One region of the Geobacillus sp. FJAT-46040 genome, then DNA from elsewhere that is predicted to be linked to it. Evidence: riboswitches for the same ligand, from Rfam matches in the RefSeq annotation. Region 1 holds a riboswitch; each other region holds the start of a gene.
The links. A riboswitch is a leader RNA that binds a small molecule or an ion and turns the genes downstream of it on or off. The one in region 1 is predicted to bind S-adenosylmethionine.

Region 1 (5,507 bases):
GGAAGATATTGGCGACGAGCTCGAGGACTTGATTGGGGAGAGAGTAGAAATTACGGTCAATTTCGGCCCGGTGAGCGGCACAGTCATCGCCGTCCGAAACGATTATGCCGTGCTTGAGGATGCGCTCGGGCGTTTCGTTTACATTCCGTTTGCCAGCATTCAAGCCATCACCCGTTTAGAAGGCTGATGAAAAACAATGGATTCGCTCGATTTATGAGAAATCACAAGGAATGAAGTGATGGTGTTGCAAGGTTTTTCAATTTGAGAAACACTGTTGGAGAGCAGTATTTCTCCTTAAATCACCGGCCTTTTAGACTGAAAGGAGGGAGGAGACAATGGACTTTGCGACCACATTCGAAGAGCAGCTCCGCCGCCTCATCGGGGAAACGATCCAAGTCGCGACGGACAACAACTTAATAGAGGGACGACTCACCGATGTCGAGGACGGAACGATCGAGCTTAGGGCGGAAGCGGGCGGATACGAGCGGGAAACGCGCACGGTGCTCATTCCGCTGACAGCCGTCAACTTTGTTCGGGAAGTGTAACGAAAAAAACAAAGGTATGCATCCGCCGAAACGATGCATACCTTTGTCGTTACCGCGTCGGAACGACCGATGGATGCTCATTGACAAACGACAACGCCTGCTCAAAATCGGCGATCAAATCGTTGACATCCTCAAGCCCGACGCTCAGCCGCAACAAGCCGTCGGTAATGCCGCGCCGGAGCCTCTCTTCTTTTGGCATCGCCGCATGCGACATTTTCGCTGGGTGCGATAAAATTGACTCGACCGCCCCAAGGCTGACAGCAAACACCGGCAAGCGGACGTTTTGCACGAACGTCCGAGCCGCTTCTTCATCGGCTAAACGGAACGACAGCACAGCGCCAAACCCGGCCGCCTGATGGCGCTGGATGTCATGGCCTGGGTGGTTCTCCAGCCCCGGATAATACACTTCTTCGACCTTTGGATGACAAGCCAAATACTTGGCGATGGCGGCCGCTGATTCAGACGACTGCTTCAGCCGAACGTGGAGCGTTTTTAATCCCCGCAGCACAAGCCACGCATCTTGGACGCCAAGGACGGCGCCAAACGCGTTTTGCAGTTTGTACAATTCTTTTCCCAATTCCTCGTCTTTCACGACCGCCAGCCCGGCGACGACGTCGCTATGGCCGGCTAAAAATTTCGTGGCGCTGTGAAGGACGACATCGACTCCAAGATCAAGCGGCCGCTGCAACGCCGGCGTCATGAACGTATTATCCAAGAATGTCAAACAGCCATGCGCCTTCGCCAACTTGACGACGCCTTGAATGTCGGTCACTTTTAACAATGGATTGGACGGCGTTTCCATATAAATGACTTTCGTGTTCGGCCGGATGTTTTCCGCCACTGCGTTTAAATCGGTCATATCGACAAACGTATATTCAATGCCAAAGCGGCCGAGCACCTCCGTAATCATCCGGTACGTGCCGCCGTAGACGTCTTCGGTCACGAGCACGTGGTCGCCTTTTGAGAGAAGCAAAAACGCCGTTGAAATAGCCGCCATGCCAGAGGCGAACGCAAACCCGCGCGTTCCGCCTTCTAACGCCGCGATCGTTTCCTCAAGCGCCTCGCGCGTCGGGTTGCCGGAGCGGCTGTAGTCGTATTTGCCGAATGAATCGAAATCGAACTGATGGAACGTGGAGGCGTGCTGGATCGGCACGCTCACCGCTCCCGTGTGGCGATCGACTTTCCATTCATTGTGGAGCAGTTTCGTTGAAAACGACCATTCCCGTTCCATCGCTTACACCTCTTTCATGTTTTTCAATGCCTGCGCCAAGTCGGCGATTAAATCATCCGCATGTTCGATGCCGACCGAGAAGCGGAGCAGCCGGTTGCAAATACCGTTTTGGATGCGGATTTCCTCAGGAATGTCCGCATGCGTCTGCGTCGCTGGGTACGTAATAAAGCTTTCGACTCCGCCCAGGCTTTCCGCGAACGTAATGAGGCGCAAGCTTTTTAAAAACCCGTTCACCCACTTTTCATCGGCAATCCGGAACGACAGCATCCCGCCTCTTCCTGGATATAAGACGTCTGTAACATCTTCATGTTCGCGCAAAAAGGCGCTGATGCGCTTGGCGTTTTCTTCGTGCTGGCGCATCCTTAGCGCCAGCGTTTTCATCCCGCGAATCAACAGCCACGAATCAAACGGCGACAAAACCGCGCCGATGGCGTTCTGATACTCGGCCAGGCGTTGACAGAGCTCCTCGCCCTTGGCGACGACAAGGCCAGCCAACACGTCGTTATGGCCGCCTAAATATTTCGTGGCGCTGTGGATGACAATATCGGCACCTTGTTCGATCGGGCGTTGAAGCACCGGTGTATAAAACGTGTTGTCAACGATCAACAAAAGCCCATGCCGCTTGGCGAATTCGGAGACGGCGCGGATATCGGTCTCATGCATAAGCGGGTTCGTCGGTGTTTCCAGGAAAATCGCTTTCGTTTTTTCGGTGATACACGCTTCCACCGCAGCGAGATCAGCAAAATCGACGTAATGGAATCCAAGACCATACTTGCGCCAGCCGCGCTCAAACAGGCGGTACGTGCCGCCGTAAAGGTCGGCCGATACGAGAAACTCATCTCCGCTCTCAAACAAGGCGAGCACCGTCTGAATGGCGGCCATGCCGGAGCTGAACGCATAGCCTTGGTCGCCACCTTCCAGTCTCGCGATTGCTTCTTCGACGATTTTGCGCGTGGGGTTGCCGGTGCGGATGTAGTCAAACCCAGTCGACTCTCCGATGCCGGCATGGCGGTAGGCGGTGGAAAAATAAACCGGCGGGTTGACCGTCCCCGTCACCGTTTCGCTCCGGTTGCCAATTTGCGCTAACAACGTCTCCAGTTTCTCCATCTCATCTCTCTCCTTCTGTTGAAAATTCCATCATCGATCAACGGCCGACCACTTAATGCCCAACGAAGCACCACTGTCCGTTGGGCAGCGGCCAAGCGCCTTCGTCCGAAACCGCCTCGCGGTTGATGGAAGCGGCCGCTTGAATAAATAAAAAAAGTCTTCTAAGAAGAAGACTTTTCCATACACATGGGGGCATGCTTCTTCTTATCTGCCGAATTGAATGCTCAATTCGCTGGATTTAGCACCTGGCCGTCGGGCGGCTGGTTGCTGAAGCTTCATTGGGCCAGTTCCCTCCGCTTCTCTTGATAAGAATGGGACGCGTATTCAATTTTTTTTTTAATAAAAATGTAACGCATTCCCCACGTTTTTGCAAGCCATTTTTTTGTCAGCGGTGCGATTCGGCAAATTCGCGAAAAATTCGAGCCCTTCATTCACATCTTTGGGCGCAAATATGTTACAATAACAGATGAACTTACGCTTTCATGGAGGATGGTCATGGCGACAGCAACAGGAACGATGCGCGACTGCAAGTTGTACAGCGGAGAGCTGCAAGAAGAAATCGAACTGCTCATCTACTTGCCAAGCAATTTTTCGCCGCTTTACAAATATCCTTTATTAATCGCGCAAGACGGCAAAGATTATTTTATGTATGGAAAAATGAAAACCGTCATCGAAACGCTGATGGCAGAAGGAACAATCGACCGGATGATCGTCGTCGGCATCCCGTATCGGAACGTCAACGACCGCTACGAGAAATACCACCCGGAAGGACGAAAGCACGAAGCATACCTTCGTTTTTTAGCCCATGAGCTCGTCCCGTTTTTGGACCGCGAACTGCCGACATACCAAATGGGCAAAGGCCGGGCGCTGATCGGCGATTCGCTCGGTGGAACGGTGTCGCTTCTAGCCGGGTTGTTGTATCCGCATACATTTGGGAAAATCGCCATGCAGTCCCCCTATATCGATGACTCGGTATTGGCGCGCATCCGCTCATTCCGCGATCCATCGCTCCTTTCGCTTTACCATTCTGTTGGCACAGAGGAAACAGCGGTGAAAACGACGGATGGCCATGTGCGCGATTTTATCACCCCGAATCGAATGGCGCGGGACTTGTTTATGGAAAAACGGTTTGCTTATACATACCATGAGTTCGAAGGCGGCCATGCGTGGACGTATTGGCAGCCGGATGTACCCCGGGCCGTAGCCGCTGTTTTATCATTATAGGACAAAACGGAGCAACTTCAAAGATGTTGAAGCCGCCGCATCCATTCCGTGCGTTTCCTGTGCATGGAAAAAGAACTGGTTCAAGGAGGGAAAACAAAATGAAGTACGGCATTGTGATCTTTCCGCCAAAACGGATTCAGGACTTCGCCAACTCGTACCGGAAACGGTACGACAGCCATTACGCCCTCATCCCGCCGCATATTACGCTGAAATACCCATTTGAAGCGGATGAGGAGCAAATAAAAAAAATGGCGAAAGAGTTGCGCCGCATTGCGGCGGAAACACCTCCCATTCCGATCAAAGTGACGAAATTCAGCTCGTTTTACCCGACAAGCAACATCATTTATTTGAAGGTGGAACCAAACGACGTGCTCGAGCGCCTTCATGAACAACTGCACAGCGGCTTGTTCGCCGGAAAGCCGGAGTTTATGTTCGTGCCTCACATTACGATCGGCCGCGATTTGCCGAGCGCAGAATATGCGGACGTCTACAGCCAGCTGAAGCTGCAAGATGTGCACTTCGAGGAGACCGTCGACCGCTTCCATCTTCTCTATCAGCTGGAAAACGGCTCGTGGACCGTCTATGAAACGTTTATCGTCGGAGGAAAGGAAACGGTCTGAGATGAACATTGCGATTGGCACAACGCAAGATCGCGCTTTGTACGAAGACGCCTTGCGCGTCCGCCGGCTCGTATTCATTGAGGAGCAAAACGTGCCGGAAGACGAGGAAATCGACGCATTCGAGGACGACTCGTTCCACCTCGTCCTGTATGATGGCCAAACACCGGTGGGTGCTGGGCGACTCCGTTTCATTGACGAAGGCGTCGGCAAAATCGAGCGCATTTGCGTCCTGCCGTCCTACCGCGGCCGCGGCGCCGGACGGATGGTGATGGAAGCGATCGAACAGCTGGCGAAAACAAAAGGGGCGAAAACGGCGAAACTGAACGCCCAGACGCACGCAGAACCGTTTTACCAAAAGCTCGGCTATACGACCGTCTCCGGCGTCTTTATGGACGCCGGCATCCCACATGTCACGATGGTGAAATCGCTCGAATGATGGCCATAGAACAGCCTCGTCTACACTGATCCAAGGCTTGGGATCATCGAACATCGTTTCGCTCTCCTGAGCCAAGCAGAGCAAAAGGGAGCTGTGCGCACGCAAGCTCCCTTTTGCTTACTTTTTGTTGTTCAGCATATTGGCGATCGTATTGAAATCAATTTGCTTGCCGTTATGGACGATCGCCTTGACGATTTGATCCTCAAGTTCTTTTGGCACTTTCCGGTTGGCAATTTGCGCCACCCGCTTCACCACTTGGCGCACCGTTTTTTCATCGCTGAAATTGGCGTTTTGCAGCGAGTTGGCGAGCTCAAAAACGTCTTTCATATTGACACCTGTTTTCT
Region 2 (5,507 bases), 2.1 Mb from region 1:
ACCTCAAGCTTGTACGAGTTTTTGCAAAAAAAAGCCCCCGTTTTTTCCGGAGTCTAGTGAGCCGCCCGCAGCTCGCGGAGGCATTCTTGCACGAGCGTCACCGCCTGGCTCATCGCCGCCCCGCCGCCAAACGCGGCCGCCGTACTGGCGCGTTTGAACAACCGATGAAGCGCGGGAAAACAGACCGGCCGCGGCGTCTCTCCATCCAAAACGGTTTTGAACTTTCGGGTGGCTCTTTTTTGTGCAAAAAATAACGGAAGCGATTCGCTTCCGTTATTGATTGTTTGTCGCCGCTGGAATGACGGCGCCGTGGTATTTTTCTTTAATGAAATCTTGGATTTCTTTCGATTGCAGCACTTCGACAAGCGTTTTGATTTCTTTCCGGTTTTCATCGCCTTTGCGCACCGCAATAATGTTCACATACGGATTGTTTTTCGGCGACTCCACGGCGATCGGGTCTTTCGCCGGGTCCAAACCGGCGTCAAGCGCATAGTTGGCGTTGATCAGCACCGCATCGCCTTCGCCGTTTTTGTAAATTTGCGGCAGAAGCCCGGCGTCGACATCGGCCTTAAATTTTAAATGCTTTGGATTTTCGATGATGTCATTGACTGTCGCTTTCGTTTTATCGACGCCCGGTTTCAATTTGATGAGCCCTTTTTCTTGCAGCATCGACAAAATGCGGCCATGGTCGGCGACCGAGTTGCTCATGATGATCGTCGCGCCGTCCGGCAGTTCTTCAATGCTTTTGTATTTTTTGGAATACAGGCCGATCGGCTCGATATGAATGCCGCCGGCGTTGACGAAATCATAGCCGTGTTCTTTCATTTGCGATTCCAAGTACGGAATGTGCTGGAAGTAGTTGGCGTCGATGTCTTTATCAGCCAACGCTTTGTTCGGCAAGATGTAATCTTGGAACGTAATGATCTCCAAGTCGATGCCTTTTTTCTTCAAAATCGGTTTCGCTTTTTCCAAAATTTCCGCGTGCGGCACGTTCGACGCGCCGACTTTCAACTTCACCAATTTGCCGTCTTTGCCGCCTTCCGCGCTGTCGTTATTGTTGCCGCCGCATGCCGCCAAAGCGAGCACGAGAATGGCGGCGAGCAACACACCCAACCATTTCTTCATCAGTTGTTTCCCCCTTTATCGTTTATCGATTTTCGAAGTGACAAAGTCACCGATCAGCTGAATGATAAATACAATGACCAACACCAATACGGTTGCGACAAATGTCACATCGTTATGGTTGCGCTGGAACCCTTCCAAATACGCCAAGTTCCCAAGCCCGCCGGCGCCGATGGCTCCAGCCATCGCTGTATAGCTGACGAGCGACACCGCCGTCACCGTAATGCCGGAGACGAGCGCCGGCAAAGACTCCGGCAGCAGCACTTTCCAAATGATCGTCCACGTTGAGGCGCCCATCGCTTGGGCTGCTTCGATGACGCCTTTATCAATTTCGCGAAGAGCGATTTCGACCATGCGGGCGTAAAACGGCGCGGCCCCAATGACCAAAGCCGGCAGCGCCGCATTGGCGCCAAGCATCGTCCCGACAAGCCAGGTGGTAAACGGAATGAGCAAAATGATCAAAATAATAAACGGAATCGAGCGGAAAATGTTCACAAACGCCGCAATCACTGTATTGACAAACCGGTTTTCCCATAGGTTGCCCTTCGCTGTCAAAAATAGAAGCAAGCCAAGAACGATTCCGAGGACGAAAGTGGCCGCCACCGCCACTCCCGTCATATACAGCGTCTCGACCGTCGCCGCCCACATCGTCTCCCATTGCACGTTCGGCAGGAGGTTAGCGAGCATCGTGAATCACCTCCACCGCCACCTGCTGGCTTTGAATGTAGTCAAGCGCCCGGTCGATTTCATCCCTCGCCCCGTCGAGGTGCACGAACAGCACCCCATAGGCGCCTTGATGGGTTTGCGAAATTTTCCCTTGCAAAATGTTGACATCGACGGCAAACTGACGCACCACTTCGGTGGTGAGCGGCTTTCCGGCTGCCGCGCCGACAAACGTCAGCTGCGCGATCAGCCCGCTCGGGTATTGGCCAAACAAATGAGAAATCGCCTCTTCCGTCTCCTCGGGCTCGATCAGCTGCTTGACGAACCGTTTCGTGATCGGCTGCTGCGGGTTGCGGAACACATGCAACACTTCGCCTTGCTCGACGATTCGGCCGCTTTCCATCACCGCAACGCGGTCGCAAATTTTGCGGATGACGTGCATTTCATGGGTGATCAGCACAATCGTCAGCCCGAGCCGCTTGTTGATGTCAACGAGCAAGTCCAAAATCGCATCGGTCGTCTGCGGGTCGAGCGCCGATGTCGCCTCGTCGCACAGCAAGACTTTCGGGTTGTTGGCGAGCGCCCGGGCGATGCCGACCCGCTGCTTTTGCCCGCCGCTCAGCTGCGACGGGTAGGCATCCTCGCGCCCGGAAAGGCCGACAAGCTCGATCAATTCATCCACCCGCTTGTTCCGCTCCTCTTTCGGGACGCCGGCAATTTCAAGCGGAAAGGCAATGTTTTCCCTGACTGTGCGAGACCAAAGCAAGTTGAAATGCTGGAAAATCATCCCGATTTCTTGACGCGCCTTGCGCAGCTCCCGCCCTTTGATGCGCCCCATGTCGCGGCCGGCGACGATCACCTTGCCGCTCGTCGGCTTCTCGAGCCCATTGAGCAAGCGGATGAGCGTGCTTTTCCCCGCGCCGCTGTAGCCGATAATGCCGAAAATTTCCCCTTCGCGAATCTCAAGCGACACATTGTCGACAGCCGTGACCGAGCCGTTGGCCGCTTGATAGATTTTCGTCACTTGTTCGAGTGTAATCATCGTTTCACCTTCCTCCCCAAGCGGCGGAGCGCAAAAAGAAAACCTTTCTGCCCGCAGAGAACAGAAAGGTATTGTGCACCATTCTGTCTCTTATCTCTCAAAGCAGGCCGCTTTGTGTGAATTGGCACCATTTCAGCACATGCGCTGACGGTTGCCGGGCTTCATTGGGCACATCCCTCCACCTCTCTTGATAAGAGCGCAACAATCACCTATTCGATTGACTACAGCTGTGATTGTATCACCTTGTGTCGAACATTGTCAATAAAAATTTCACCCAACATGCCGATACGGCTTAGCCAAATGGAGGAGCGACTCAAGCAGCAACAGATGACGAAAGCTTCCCGATACATGCACTTCGCGCAGCCGGACGAGCTGCTGCAGCTTCAGTTCGCCGTTCAGCAGGGACGCGAGCGCCTCTTTGGAACCGCGCACCGTCAATGTTTTCCGTTCATCGTTTTCCATCCCTCTAGCGGCTGATTCCTTGCCGATCAACAGCAAGGCGGTTTCGTCATCGCTTTCAAACCGAACATACAGCTGCTCATCCGGCAAAATCGGCACCAAATGGTGCAACACTTGCATCCGTTCCACGAACTGCCCAACTAATTCACGCATTTCCATGGATATCCCCTCCCCCATTTTTATTTTTTTCACTTCCACCTGAAGAGGAGAAATCCTTTACAAAAATCTCGACAACCCGTTGACGAACGAGCGCCGTTTTTGTCATTTCCCAAGAAATGTGTCAAACAGCGTCAAAAAAAGGCGAATCATCGGGACGGCAAGCAGGCTTGAATCACTTCGTACAAATACGGAACGGAATGAAAGGCATACCACTTGCCTGCGACCGTTCCGTCCCTAAAAAGAAGCAGGCAAGGAACGCTTTCAATTTTCCACGCAACGGCCTGCTCAGGGATATAGTTGATGTCCGTTTCGTAAAACGGCAGCGCCGGAAACAACTGCTCCACCACCGTGAGCATCCGCCGCGCCAGCTGGCACGTGCCGCACAGCGGGGTATACAAGTAAAGGGCCAGAAGCGGCTCGACTTCCACCACTCGCATGACATCGTTTCGGTCGATCGCTTTCACTCGCCTCTTCCCCTCATGAGCGATTCGATGCGGACGTCGAAACGAGCGCGCAACAGCACTTGCGCCAAGTGCCAAGGCGGAGCGGCCGCCACTTCGCGATACGCCCGGTCAATGTAAAGATGCTCCGCCTCTGGAAACATGCGGCGAAACTGCCGGCGCAATTTTTCTCCCGCCTCATCGGCATCGGCCAAGACGTATACACCGCATCCTTCCAGCTCATCGGCCAGCTCCTCAAGGCGCGCATCACTGATCGTGCCGTTTGTGCAGACGATGACGACTGGTTCGTTCAGCACCGCCGCCACTTTTTGCTTGTCTGATCGCCCTTCGACGATGATCACTTTTTCCACGCGTCGCATGTCCGACCCACCTAACTTCAAATGAGGATACTATTATTGTATGTCTTGCGCCGGCCAAATGTTGAAAATGAAAAGCAACAGCCATCCACCGTTGCCTTTCAACACCAGCCCGCTTCCCCGTCGCAATCGACATATTTTTGGTCCGGCTCAACGGTAGCGGTCACCTGTTTGTAAATTCTTCCGTTTTGTTCGGTATACCCCTTTTTCAACGGGACGGCCGCCGGAAGCGGAAGGCGCCCGATGAGCTCTCCTTCCTCGTACAACTCCAGCGAGCGGCCGTTCAGTTTGCCGATGATCCGGTCCGTGACATCTATGCGCGTCGTTTGCAGCGCCATCGCGAGCACCCCTTTTTTCAATCAAATTCCGGTATGTATAGAGTGCCCGAATCGAAGCGAAGATTGCAGGAACGTTTATCCTTCGTTGATCATCGCCTCGTATTGTTCCGCCGTCAACAAATTGTCGATTTCGCTCAAATCATTCGGTTTGACGACGATCATCCACGCTTTGTCATACGGCGATTCGTTCACGTACTCCGGATGGTCATTTAACGCCTCATTCACTTCAACGACCGTGCCGCTGATCGGCGCATACAATTCCGAGACCGTTTTCACCGATTCAACGCTGCCGAACGGCTCGTTCGCCGTAACCTCTGCGCCGACTTCCGGCAGCTCGACAAAGACGATGTCGCCAAGCTCTGATTGGGCGTAATCCGTAATGCCGATGCGCACGTTCTCTCCTTCCACGCGCACCCACTCATGCTCCTTTGTATAGCGAAGTTCTTTCGGCGTGTTCATCGTATCCCTCCATTGCGACAAAATGTATATTCCTTTTCATCATAACCGATTTTCCGCAAAAACTCACTGAATTCACCCGATTTTGCAAAAAATTTTTTATGTCCCCGCCGCGAAAAACGCCTCGTATTCTTGTTCGCGAAAGCCCACGACGACCCGCTCGCCGTCCGTCAAAATCGGCCGTTTGACCAACATCCCGTCCGAGGCGAGCCAATCGAGCATCTCGTCTTCCGATGCGCGGTCGAGCTTGTCCTTCAAGCCAAGCTCGCGGTATTTCATCCCGCTCGTGTTGAAAAATTTTTTGAGCGGCAGCCCGCTTTGACGGTGCAAACGGGCGAGCTGCTCTTTCGTCAGCGGCTCGTCGACCAAATGCACCGTTTGCACCTCAATGCCGTGTTCATCCAACCATTTTTTCGCCTTCCGGCACGTTCCGCATTTTGGATACCAATAG
Region 3 (5,507 bases), 130 kb from region 1:
GAACGACTTTCGCAAACCGCTCCTCGCCGTCTTCCAAGTTGATCGAATTGATGATCGCTTTCCCTTGCGAGTAGGTGAGGGCGCGCTCGATGACGCGCTCGTCGGTTGAATCGATGACAAGCGGCACTTTCACTTTTTTCACGACTTCGCGGACGAACTGCTCCATGTCATGGAGTTCGTCGCGGTCTGGGTCGGCGAGGCAAATGTCGATGACATGGGCGCCGTTTTTCACTTGTGCGCGGGCGATTTCCGCCGCTTCTTCGTATTTCCCTTCGGCGATGAGGCGCTTGAATTTGCGCGAGCCGATGACGTTTGTCCGCTCGCCGACAAAGAGCGGGCGCATCGTTTCCTCATAAATGAGCGCCTCGATGCCGGAGACGGCGTGGACGTCAAACGAAGACGGGATCGCCCGCGGCGGGATGCCGCGCACCGCTTCGGCGATGGCGCGAATATGGTCCGGCGTCGTGCCGCAACACCCGCCGACGATGTTGATCCATCCCTTTTCGGCAAAGCGGCGGATTTTCTCTGCCAACATCTCCGGCGTTTCATGGTAGCGGCCTTCTTCATCCGGCAGCCCGGCGTTCGGATAGCAGCTGACCGCCGTATCCGCAAGCGAGGCGAGCGTCCGCAAATGGTCGGTCATAAACTCCGGGCCGGTCGCGCAGTTTAAGCCGACGGCGATCGGCTTCATATGGCGCACCGAGATGAAAAACGCATCGATCGCCTGGCCGGCGAGCGTCGTGCCCATCGGCTCGATCGTGCCGGAAATCATGAGCGGCACGCGGCGGCCGACCGCCTCAAACGCCTTGGAAATGCCGAGAAATCCGGCTTTTACGTTCAACGTATCTTGGCACGTCTCCAGCAACAGAAGATCGACGCCGCCCAACAGCAGCCCGCGCGCTTGTTCTTCATAGGCGGCGACGAGTTCCTCAAAGGTCGCGCCGCCTGTCACCGACAACGTCTTCGTCGTCGGCCCCATCGACCCGGCGACAAAGCGCGGCCAGTCGGGAGTTGAGAACGCCTCCGCCGCTTGTTTGGCGAGCTTGGCCGCTTCGATGTTCAACTCGAGCGCCAAATGCCCGAGGTTGTATTCATCGAGCACAATGCGCGTCGCCCCGAACGTGTTCGTTTCGATGATGTCAGCGCCCGCTTCCAAATACGCTTCGTGAATGCGGCGGATGACAGGCGGGGCGGTGAGGGTCAAATATTCGTTGCACCCTTCATACGCCTCGCCGCCAAAATCGGCGGCTGATAGGTTGGCGCTTTGGATCATCGTCCCCATCGCGCCGTCAATGACGAGAATTTTTCGCTGCAGCTGCTGTTCTAAGGTGATGTTAGCCATGAACAACCTTCCTTTCTTTGGCGGCCGCTTCTTTTTCATGGATGTAGCGGACGAGCTCGACCGTCATGTCATAGCGCAAAAACGGCGTGATCAAATAAATGCCGTTAAACAAATCAAACGCAGCGTCAATGAGCGATTTGGCGATAGCGATGCCTTCCTTGGCTGCTTGCACCGGGTCGCTGCCGCAGGCGGCCATGCGGGCGCGAATCTCGTCCGACAGGGTGATCCCCGGCACTTCATGGTGCAAAAACTCGGCGTTGCGCGCGCTTACCAGCGGCATAATGCCAATGTAGATCGGCGTGGCGAGATGTTTCGTTGCTTCATATATTTGCACGATTTTTTCTTCCGAGTAAACCGGTTGGGTCAAGAAATAGTGAGCGCCGCATTGAATTTTTTTCTCCATTCGCTCAACTGCTTTATCCAAATGGCGGACGTTCGGATTGAAGGCCGCACCGATCGAGAAGTTCGTTTTTTGCCCAAGCGGTTTGCCCGAGTACGACAGCCCTTCGTTAAACTGGCGGATCAAGCGGATCAAATCGAACGATGATAAATCATACACCGACGTTGCTCCTGGGAAGTCGCCGATTTTCGACGGGTCGCCGGTAATAGCGAGCACGTCGGTGATGCCGAGCGTATGCAACCCCATCAAATGCGACTGCAGGCCGATCAAGTTGCGGTCGCGGCACGTAATATGCACGAGCGGGCGGACGCCGAGCCGCTCTTTCACGATCGTGGCGACGGCGGCGTTGCTGATGCGCGGCGTAGCAAGCGAGTTGTCGGCCAACGTCAGCGCGTCGATGCCAGCGTCATGGAGCGCTTTCGCCCCAGCAAGAAACTTGTCAATCCCCAATTTTTTCGGCGGATCCAGCTCCACAATGACCGAGCGGCGCGTGCGGGCGAGCTCGGGAAGCGGAGTCGGCGCGGGCCGATCGGCTTGCACCGATACAGATGCCGTGCGCCGCTTCACCGTTTTTTCCGTCACCGGCGTCCGGTCGGCGAGCGCCTTTGCCATTGCCTCAATATGTTTCGGCGTCGTGCCGCAGCACCCGCCGATCAAGCGCACCCCTTGATCTCGGAACGCTTTGGCCGCCTCTTCAAAATATTCCGCGTTCGTTTCATAGACAAGCCGGCCGTCGCGGTAATCCGGGAGGCTCGCGTTCGGATACGCCGACAAAAATGCGCGATTGGGCAGGGGCACTTCCTCAAGCGACTGAATCATATAGTGCGGACCAAGCCGGCAGTTGAGCCCGACAACATCGGCCCCGAGCGCCTCCAGGCGGCTAAGGGCGTCCGCGAGCGGCGTGCCGTCTTGCAAAACGCCGACTTCATGGAGCGACACATGGGCGATAATCGGCAAGTCCGTCTCTTTGCGCGCGATGGCAAGCACCGTCTCCAACTCTTCCAAATCGTAATACGTCTCCAGCAGCACACCATCAACCCCTTCGGCAAGCAGCACAAACAGCTGCTCGCGAAACGTCCGCTTCACTTCGTCAAGCGGTACGACGCTTTTGTTCAATGTGCGCAGCCCTCCGATCGTTCCGAGCACGTACGCCCCCCCATTGGCTGCTTGCTTCGCCAGTCTTACAGCGGCGCGATTGATCGCCGGCACCTCGTCTTGCAAGCCGTAGCGTGCGAGTTTCACATAGTTGGCGCCGTATGTATTCGTCTGAATGACATCGGCGCCCGCCGCGATATACGCTTCATGAATATGAATGATTTCGTCTGGATTCGATAGATTCAATTCTTCAAAACAACGGTCGACGCCATGCGAATATAACAGCGTCCCCATCGCTCCGTCGGCGATGAGAATGCGTTGTTTCAACTCATCGAGCAGCCCCACGTTTGATTCCCCCATTTCGTTGTAGTAAAAGAAAAAAGCCTTCTAAGAAGAAGACTTTTCATTCGCTTCTTCTTATCTTCCAGGCTTCCGCCTGTCTGGATTTAGCACCTTGGCCGCGGGCCAGGTTGCTGAGGGTTCACCGGGCCAGTCCCTCCCCCTCTCTTGATAAGAATGTCCGTATGCAATTGTGCGGCAGCGTTTTGATGATTACTATATAATTTAATGTATTTTTCGAAATTATTCAATACGGTGAAGCAAGGAAATTTGAAAAAAACGATCAATGAGACAGCTGATTTCCGCATTGCGGGCAAAATTGGAAGCTGTTCTGCGGAATAGTCAGCCGCTTTTTGTTTTTTAGTCGCCGACATGGCGGAAAGCATATTTTTCCGTTGCACTTTCTACTCTCCTATGTTCTAATTAGGAATAGTGAACATCAAGAAGATGGGGGGCTGAAAGTGAACGGAGAAATCATCCGCTTCGAGCGAGTGACGAAGGAATACGACGGCGCAGCCGTACTGGATGATGTCAGTTTTGCGATGGAGCGCGGGAAGTTTTATACGCTGCTTGGACCGTCGGGTTGTGGGAAGACAACGATTTTGCGGCTGATTGCCGGGTTTATCGAGCCGACGGAAGGAACGATTTATTTCCACGGAAAGCCGATTCAAAACGTCCCGCCGAACAAGCGGCAAGTCAACACTGTTTTTCAAGACTATGCATTGTTCCCTCATCTCGATGTGTTTGAAAACGTTGCGTTTGGTTTGCGCGTGAAAAAGATGAAAGAAACCGACATTCGCGAGAAAGTGAGGGAAGCGCTTCGGTTTGTCAACTTGGAAGGCTATGAGCGCCGCCGCATTCAAGAAATGTCCGGCGGTCAGCGCCAGCGCGTCGCGATTGCGCGGGCGATTGTGAATGAGCCAGAAGTTTTGCTCTTGGATGAGCCGCTGTCGGCCTTGGATTTGAAGCTGCGCACGGAAATGCAGTACGAACTTCGCGAACTGCAGCGCCGCTTAGGGATTACGTTCATTTTTGTCACGCATGATCAAGAAGAAGCATTGGCGATGTCCGATTACATTTTTGTTCTGAATAAAGGAAAAATTCAGCAGTTTGGGACGCCGAAAGACATTTACGATGAGCCTGTCAATCGATTCGTCGCCGATTTCATTGGCGAATCGAACATTTTGTCAGGGCGCATGATCGACGATTTCCTCGTCGAATTTGCCGGCAAACAGTTTGCGTGTGTTGACCGCGGCTTCGCGCCAAACGAACCGGTCGATGTCGTCATCCGCCCGGAAGATTTGGAGCTCGCGGCGCCGGAAGACGGGCAGATCGTCATCCGCGTCGATTCGCTCTTATTCCGCGGTGTCCATTATGAAATTTGCGGCTATGACGAAAACGGCAACGAATGGCTTGTCCATTCGACGAAAAAGGCCGAAGTCGGGGAAACGGTCGGCCTTCGTTTTGAACCGGAAGCGATTCACGTCATGCGACTCGAAAAGGAGGATGAGGACGCATGACGGAACGGGCGTGGCGGAACTGGTATTTAATCCCTTATGGCATTTGGCTTGTGCTGTTTGTCGTGGCCCCGATTGTCTTTTTGGTGTATGAATCGTTTTTGGATCTTGACGGCCATTGGACGTTGTCCAACTACAAATCCGTGTGGACGCCCATTTATTTGAAAATGATGGCGTATTCGTTTTGGTATGCGTTTTTAATCACGCTTGTGTCGCTGCTCATCGGCTATCCGACCGCCTATTGGCTGACGAAGACGCGGCACAAGCAGCTATGGCTGTTGTTGCTTATTTTGCCGATGTGGGTGAATTTGCTGCTGAAGGTGTATGCGTTTTTAGGGCTGTTCGGCACGTACGGGCTGGCCAACGCTTTGTTGAAAGCGCTGGGCGTCGGGCCGCGGCAGCTGTTGTTCACCGATTTCAGTTTTGTCTTTGTGTCGGTGTACATTTTTATTCCGTTTATGGTGCTGCCGATTTTCAACGCGCTGGAGGAGCTGCCGCCATCGCTTGTCGATGCCGCCCGCGATTTGGGCGCTTCGGCTTGGACGACGTTCCGCCGCGTCGTCTTCCCGCTCACGCTTGGCGGGGTGAAGGCCGGCTGCCAGGCGGTGTTTATCCCGGCGTTGTCGCTGTTTATGATTACGCGCCTCATTGCGGGCAACCGCGTCATTACGCTCGGCACGGCCATTGAGCAGCACTTCCTCGTCACCCAAAACTGGGGGATGGGGGCGACGATCGCTGTTGTGTTAATGATCGCGATGGCGGTCATCGTTGTCCTGACAGGAACCGGAAGGAAAGAGGGAAGCCGATGAAACGG

Region 2: it holds a riboswitch for S-adenosylmethionine, as region 1 does, so the genes downstream of both, CD000_RS00135 (methionine ABC transporter ATP-binding protein) here and CD000_RS10925 (methionine biosynthesis PLP-dependent protein) in region 1, are expected to answer to the same signal.
Region 3: it holds a riboswitch for S-adenosylmethionine, as region 1 does, so the genes downstream of both, CD000_RS11675 (bifunctional homocysteine S-methyltransferase/methylenetetrahydrofolate reductase) here and CD000_RS10925 (methionine biosynthesis PLP-dependent protein) in region 1, are expected to answer to the same signal.

The regions. Positions count from the first base shown of each region.
Region 1 is NZ_NISS01000001.1:2,073,189-2,078,695, forward strand. Features, by position in the region: gene CD000_RS10910 (hypothetical protein) at 1-187, shown strand, start outside; gene CD000_RS10915 (LSm family protein) at 336-545, shown strand; gene metC (cystathionine beta-lyase) at 595-1,776, opposite strand; gene CD000_RS10925 (methionine biosynthesis PLP-dependent protein) at 1,780-2,883, opposite strand; SAM riboswitch class I at 3,085-3,195, opposite strand; gene CD000_RS10930 (alpha/beta hydrolase) at 3,379-4,107, shown strand; gene CD000_RS10935 (YjcG family protein) at 4,206-4,727, shown strand; gene CD000_RS10940 (GNAT family N-acetyltransferase) at 4,729-5,163, shown strand; gene spoVIF (sporulation-specific transcription regulator SpoVIF) at 5,281-5,507, opposite strand, start outside.
Region 2 is NZ_NISS01000001.1:21,675-27,181, reverse strand. Features, by position in the region: partial or broken gene CD000_RS00150 (carboxymuconolactone decarboxylase family protein) at 54-143, opposite strand; gene CD000_RS00145 (MetQ/NlpA family ABC transporter substrate-binding protein) at 274-1,125, opposite strand; gene CD000_RS00140 (methionine ABC transporter permease) at 1,141-1,809, opposite strand; gene CD000_RS00135 (methionine ABC transporter ATP-binding protein) at 1,799-2,827, opposite strand; SAM riboswitch class I at 2,915-3,024, opposite strand; gene CD000_RS00130 (sterol-binding protein) at 3,098-3,445, opposite strand; gene CD000_RS00125 (thioredoxin family protein) at 3,592-3,909, opposite strand; gene CD000_RS00120 (toprim domain-containing protein) at 3,906-4,265, opposite strand; gene CD000_RS00115 (YusG family protein) at 4,364-4,600, opposite strand; gene gcvH (glycine cleavage system protein GcvH) at 4,676-5,059, opposite strand; gene CD000_RS00105 (arsenate reductase family protein) at 5,156-5,507, opposite strand, start outside.
Region 3 is NZ_NISS01000001.1:2,202,752-2,208,258, reverse strand. Features, by position in the region: gene metH (methionine synthase) at 1-1,342, opposite strand, end outside; gene CD000_RS11675 (bifunctional homocysteine S-methyltransferase/methylenetetrahydrofolate reductase) at 1,335-3,182, opposite strand; SAM riboswitch class I at 3,252-3,354, opposite strand; gene CD000_RS11670 (ABC transporter ATP-binding protein) at 3,638-4,696, shown strand; gene CD000_RS11665 (ABC transporter permease) at 4,693-5,502, shown strand; gene CD000_RS11660 (ABC transporter permease) at 5,499-5,507, shown strand, end outside.